DNA from 2 places in the Priestia sp. TSO9 genome. Region 2 is predicted to be linked to the other one. Evidence: riboswitches for the same ligand, from Rfam matches in the RefSeq annotation. Region 2 holds a riboswitch; the other holds the start of a gene.
The links. Region 2 has a riboswitch for cobalamin ahead of LJC66_RS01495 (HoxN/HupN/NixA family nickel/cobalt transporter). Riboswitches for the same ligand answer to the same signal wherever they lie in the genome.
Positions count from the first base shown of each region.

Region 1 (3,419 bases), on a different contig from region 2:
TTTTTCTATTAATCAAAGCGGTTGCTTGCTTGGCTAGCTGATTTCGTTTTGCGTCATCTACGGTTGAATTTAACTGTTCTATCATTTTTGTTAGCGTATCGTCATTAATTCGACTGGCATTTAAACCACCGCCCGGCAAATAGTTCGTGCTTAAATAATAGCTGGCATCCCCTCTAGGTGCTGTGATAAGGCTGTACAATGCTAAATCCCAATCATCTTTTGCCATTACATATTCATCGCTATCTTCAACTAGGTGAATTTTAATAGAAATTCCTAACTCTTTGGCATTAGACTGTATAAGCTGAGCAATTAAAGGCAGTTCTGGCAGAGAGCTGTATGTGACAAGAGAGAGCGATAGTGGCTTTCCATTTTTGATTGCTTTGTCATTTTTGATTTGATAGCCTGCTTTCTCTAAATATTTTTTAGCAGATGTCATACCTCTTTGCTCGTTAGCAGTATTATCAGCAAAAGGAAATTGAGATAAAAATGGACCTCGAGCCGCTGCCGCTTGATTGTTCATTATGCTGCTGACAATTTCTTTTCGGTTCAATAAGGTATCGATAGCTTTTCTTACATTTTCGTCTTTTAATGCGTCATTGGTTTGGTTATAAAGCAATAAATGAGTACGCACACTAGGTACTCCGCTTACTTTGAAAGACGAATTCGCTTGTAAAGTGCTCAAGCTTTCTAAAGGCGGCCGATAAATAATATCGGCTGTCCCGGACTGAAGAGCTGCAACTCGCGCATTTGCATCTTCGTTAAATGCAAAGATCGCATTTTTCAATTTCACTTTTCCATTCCAATAATGTTCATATCTTTCTAACTTCACTTGATTTCCTTGATCGAAAGTCAAAACGTGAAATGGACCTGTACCAATGGGCTTCTTAGCTATATTAGAAACATCAACATCTATAATAGCTGTGTTTGGATGCACTAACTCAGAAGGGAATTTAGGCATTGGTTCTTTTAATGTAATTGTCAGCGCATGACCGTTCGATTTCATTTCTTTAATATTTAAAGTGTTTTTCATCGCATAACTTTGATCTATCGTTCTTTGAAGAGAAGACTTAACAGCATTTGCATCCAGCGCTTTTCCATTTTGAAACGTGATGTTCTTTCTTATCATAAATGTCCATGTAAGGCCGTTATCTTTCGTTTCCCACTTTTCAGCAAGCCAAGGCTTTATTTTTAAATCGTCGCTGATTTTAACAAGCGTCTCCCCTACTCCCGCACGAACTGCTGTATAATTATCGTCGGTATGAGGATCAAGCGTTGCAGATGTAAAATTAAATAAAAACGTCACACTTTTATCCGTTTTCTTTCTTTCTTTTATACTTATGCTCTCTTCATTAGGAGCGCAAGCAGTGAGGCAAAGTAACACAAGAAATATCATAGATACGAGCTTTTTATTATTTATCATTGATTTTCCCACCTTCTATTTTAATACAAAAAAAAGCACTTCTAAAAAGAAGTGCTTGTCTTCACAACAAATTCAGATAAACGTATCCCTTGTTTATCTTATTTTTGATTCTGCCAAAACACCTCCCTATCCTCGTAGGTTATTGTGTGCTGAGATTTATGGCAGGTCTCCTGGCTTCAAGTCATTGCCTTATACCGCCTTCCCGTCTCTAAATAGACAGTGGCTTTTTGACATAAGGCTCCTTGTTACAGTGGCGGGACCGCTCCGGATTTGCACCGGATTCCCTTTTAAGGCAATTGAAAAACAATTGCCACCATAAAAGCTGGTTATTTAATTTAGTAGCGTGCTCTTGAAACTCTAGAAGTAGAAGCTGATGGTGAAACATCTTCATCATCAAATCCAGTGGCAATAACGGTTACCATCATTTCGTCCTTTAAATCTTCATTAATCACAGATCCAAAAATCATATTTAAGTCCTGATCAGAAGCAGACGTGACAATATCTGCTGCTTCCTGTACTTCGTAAAGACTCAAGCTGCTGCCGCTCGTAATGTTCAACAGCACGCCTCTTGCTCCATCAATCGATGCATCTAGCAGCGGACTAGAAATGGCTTTTTTTGCTGCTTCAATTGCCCGGTCTGATCCGGAAGCTCGTCCGATACCCATAAGCGCAAATCCTTGATTAGACATGATTGTTTTTACATCAGCAAAGTCAAGGTTAATCAGCCCCGGAACAGCGATTAAATCTGAAATACCTTGAATACCTTGGCGAAGAACATTATCTGCTTCACGGAATGCTTCAAGCATAGGCGTCTTTTTATCGACAATTTCAAGCAAGCGGTCGTTTGGAATCACAATAAGGGTATCTACCGATTCATTCATCGCAGTAATACCCCCTACTGCTTGCTTCGTACGTTTATTTCCTTCAAACTTGAACGGGCGAGTGACTACTCCAATTGTTAAAGCATTTAGTTCACGGGCAATTTGGGCAATAACCGGAGCTGCTCCAGTACCGGTTCCTCCGCCCATGCCAGCTGTTACGAATACCATGTCTGCGCCTTGCAGTACTTCTTGAATTTGTTCTCTGCTTTCTTCGGCTGCTTCTCTTCCTACTTCTGGATTAGCTCCTGCACCTAATCCTCGCGTTAAGGCCGCACCAATCTGCATTTTCACATCTGCTTTAGATAAGTTAAGCGCCTGAGCATCCGTATTAACGGCGATAAATTCTACTCCTTGGACACCGTGTTCAATCATACGGTTAACGGTGTTATTTCCTCCACCGCCAACCCCAATTACTTTAATTCGCACTAACGGCGATACATCTGCATCAAATCCAAACATTCTAAGTTCCTCCTCAATGATCAAAATTACTTTCTCTTATTATCCGAAAAAACACGTGAAGAACCTTTTACTCCTATGTTTAACGCGTAACTGTTCTTTTGTTTTACAGATTTTATACACTTCTCTTTTAACCTTTAAATCTTTACATCTTTATGTAAATTTATTGTTGTTCTAAAATTAGTACGCCGAACTCTTTTATGGTTTTTCCACTCAAAATGGCATATAAGCTTATTGTATCATTCATTTGACAGATGTCTGTATTTAATTTTGAGTAAGATGTGACTAAGAGAATAATATTTTTATAGACAAAATGAGAAAAAGCCCTTAGAAATAAGGGCTTCTCTAGATAATAAACCGTTTTATAATTTCCCAGTTAAGAATTGAGCCTCTCCCATGCCAAAGCTCCAGTCAGCATTACCGTTTTCAACAATCGAAATCATAATGTCGTTTGGCTGAATGCCGCAGCTCTCTCCAAGCTCTTTTACAATTAATCTGTAAAGAGCTTGCTTTTGCTCTTCTGTTCGCTGTTTACTCGTTACACTTATAATAACCAAATCCTTGCTTCTCTCAAAGCCAAGACCTGTATCTTCAATAATCATTTCATGAGCAGGATGCTGATGTACAATTTGATAACGGTCGCGCTCCGGGACGCCAAAGGC
Region 1 is NZ_JAJEKD010000008.1:34,427-37,845, reverse strand. It holds gene nikA (nickel ABC transporter substrate-binding protein) at 1-1,420, opposite strand, end outside; cobalamin riboswitch at 1,564-1,753, opposite strand; gene ftsZ (cell division protein FtsZ) at 1,756-2,760, opposite strand; gene LJC66_RS02360 (tautomerase family protein) at 3,120-3,419, opposite strand, start outside.
Region 1: another riboswitch for cobalamin. It lies ahead of nikA (nickel ABC transporter substrate-binding protein); the one in region 2 lies ahead of LJC66_RS01495 (HoxN/HupN/NixA family nickel/cobalt transporter).

Region 2 (3,419 bases):
GTACACGTGTAGCAATTATGAAAAATGGGGTCATTTTAATAGAAGGTACAATGGAAGAGCTGCGCTTTCAATATCAAGCGAAAAAAACGGTGATGATCAAACATGATCCTTATCCAAACAGTCACAAAGAATACATTCAACAGTTTTTCCGTACGTTGAGTCCCGAAGTTGAATACCATCACATGTACACAAAAGTGATGCTTCAAAAAGAAAGAAATATTCCTCTTATTATTCGCGAATTGATTCAATGCGGCATCGACATTTATCAAGTTCACGTCGAAGAACCTTCTTTAGAAGAAATCTTTTTGCAAAAAAATATTGTGGATCACTCACAGGTGAGTTAATGGGCGAAAGGCCTTTGGTTTACTACTAAGCCTGAATACATTATTTATAAATACCAGTTAGGAAGCTTCTGACAAAAACATGTTCATTTTCTCAAGAAACTGATAAGATAGCTAATGACATTTAAAAATAAGAAAGGATTTCGATTATGTTATCAGCTATCAATTCAGTAGATTATACTATCTTCCACGCGGTGAATCAGTATGCCTCACACGTAAAACCTCTAGATTCGCTGATGGTATTCTTTGCAGATTATGCCCAGTATGTACTTATCGTTTTACTCGGCTTGTTTTTACTTATTAATAAAAACGGCAGCCGTGTTGTAGCATTTCAAGCTTTGTGTGCTTGTGCCACAGGAGTCATTATCAATAAAGTGATTAGTTTATTTGCTTATCGAGATCGTCCGTTTATCTCTCACCACGTGAATCAGCTTATTGATCACGCCGCAAATTCTTCATTTCCAAGCGATCATGCTACATCTGCATTAGTTATCACTTTTACCATTTGGCTGCATTTCAAACGTTCAGGGCGCATGTGGGTTGTCATGGGCGTACTCATTGCCTTTTCACGCGTATGGGTTGGCGTTCATTATCCATTCGATGTGTTAACAGGAGCCATTTTAGGCTGCGTGCTGGCGCTGTTTATTCATTATGTTATTTTTAATATGAAACTGATGAGGGCTATTACCGACTTGTCTATTTTTCGAAAATCAGCTTATGACGAACAGTCTCAATATTATTAAGAAAAAGTCGCAAATACGCGGCTTTTTTTATTGGGAAATTTTTAATGTATTTAATACTTGTTTTTTAAAATTAAATTGTGTAAAATTAAATTACAGAAACGATAAATGAAAAACTTTTAATAAAATTAATGAAAAAGAGGAGAGGTTTATACATGAAAGCTTTATATGAAACAACAGTCGTTAACACAGGTGGAAGAACAGGAGAAGTTCACTCTTTAGATAACATCTTTAACTTAGACGTTGCAACACCTCCAGCGCTTGGTGGAGAAGCAACAACAGCAACAAACCCAGAGCAGCTGTTTGCAGCTGGATACAGCGCTTGTTTCAACAGCGCGTTAGAATTTATGTTGACAAAACATAACGTAGAAATCAAAAGCAGTGAAGTAAAAGCTACTGTTCAGCTGCTTCCTGATAAAGCTGATCAAGGAGTGAAAATTGGAGTAGCGCTTGAAGCTCATATCGAAGGCTTAGATTTAGAAACAGCGAAAAAATATGTAGACCTAGCTCACTCATACTGCCCGTATTCAAAAGCAATCAGCGGTAATGTAGAGGTAACGGTAGAAGTAGTTTAATTGCTTTAAAAAGCCCTGCTAAGCATGTAAAGCTTAGCAGGGCTTTTTTATTTGAATTTTTTCTATTCATTTGTAAGCTGTACTAGTATAATGAGGAAGAAAATGAATCGTTCGCACAGTTTAGGTGCTCTTACATAGCGTAAGAGGTAACAGGGAATCGAGTGCAAATCTCGAGCGGTCCAGCCACTGTAAGCAGGGAGTTTTCTATCTTATCGTCACTCAAAATGGGGAAGGCGGTAGAAAATGATGATCTCAAGCCAGGAGACCTACCTATTCTGTACACTTGACTCTTCTAGGAAAGAGGCGGTGTATCAAGGTACGCAGTGAGCAATTGCTGTTTATTTTCATATGCCGACACATCCTCAATTTCTATAGAATTGAGGCTTTTTTACGTTTTATTTTAAAAAAAGGAGTGTAGGAAATGGAAGGTTTATCAGTTTTTTTACTTGTCTTTTTATTAGGAATCAGGCACGGATTGGATGCAGATCACTTAGCTTTTATTGATGGCCAGACCCGATATAATTGGCGAATGGGCAGCCGTTTTGCCCCGTGGGTCGGAACGCTGTTTTCACTAGGTCACGGAGGAATGGTGGCCGTCACGGCCGGGGTGCTGGGCGTGGTGATGAAGAATTTTACGTTTCCATCATATTTCGATCATTTTGCATCTTGGGTATCCATTATCTCTCTCTTTCTGATTGGGACATTAAACACATATCATTTGCTTCGAACTAAAAATAAAGAAGAAGAGTTTCAGCTGAGCGGATTAAAAGGGAAGTTTATTCCGAAAATCGCAAAAGGAACAACGAATCCTTTTTTAATTATTCTTGTAGGAGCATTGTTCGCTTTAGCAGCTGAAACGGTCAGTCAAACGGCCGTGTGGTCTCTAGCTGTAGGGAACGCAGGCAAGTATACGCCACTTTTGTTAGGACTAGTGTTTATGTTTGGCATGATGCTTACAGATACAATCGATTCGATGATTGTACATAAAATGGTGAATGAATCGAGTAAATTTGGACAATCTGCTTCCCGCTTGATGGGCTGGGTTATTGTTGTCCTCGCGTATGGTGTGTCGTTCTATTTAGCATTCACTTTCTTTAACCCATGGGCCGAAGTAAACTTTGAAATGGTTGGCGTTATTCTGTTTATTTTTTTAGTGTCTATGTTTGTTTTTGTGAGTGTGAAGTCAAAAGGGAAAAATATTAAAATAAATGTCAATTAGTCAAACGAAAGCTTTAATCTGTTGAAGATTGAAGCTTTTTTGTATGAATTTGTTGAAGTTTATGGCTATTTTCGGTCGGTTATGAATAAGTTAAAGTATTATCTGTATTTAAAGGATGGAAAATTGTCTGAAAACCATTATAATTAAGGATAATTTAAGGTCGTTATGTGAAACGTAGAACATAGTTATACGTACGATAAATAAAAGCATTTAATGCAAGCAGCAGGGGTTGTTTGGAGGAGGAATTGATTTGAGTCAGGTAATGGTAGAACAAAGCGTGTTTAGTTATTTAAAAGAACACGAACAAGAGATGCTTGAAGATTTAGTTGGATTTGTGAAAAAAGAGTCACCGTCCTACAGTAAAGAGTTAGTAGATCAGTGTGGAAAGTATTTAACGCAGCTGTTTCAAAAGCGGTTAGGGGTAGGATACGAAATCATAGAAGAAAAAGAAGTAGGAAACCACTTGAAATTTACCATTGGAGAAGGAGAAAAGCAGCTTTTAATTATCGGTCATTTTGACACGGTATGGGAAAAGGGAAGGCTG
Region 2 is NZ_JAJEKD010000006.1:60,756-64,174, forward strand. It holds gene LJC66_RS01480 (ABC transporter ATP-binding protein) at 1-344, shown strand, start outside; gene LJC66_RS01485 (undecaprenyl-diphosphatase) at 491-1,084, shown strand; gene LJC66_RS01490 (organic hydroperoxide resistance protein) at 1,237-1,656, shown strand; cobalamin riboswitch at 1,762-1,944, shown strand; gene LJC66_RS01495 (HoxN/HupN/NixA family nickel/cobalt transporter) at 2,078-2,875, shown strand; gene LJC66_RS01500 (M20 family metallopeptidase) at 3,105-3,419, shown strand, end outside.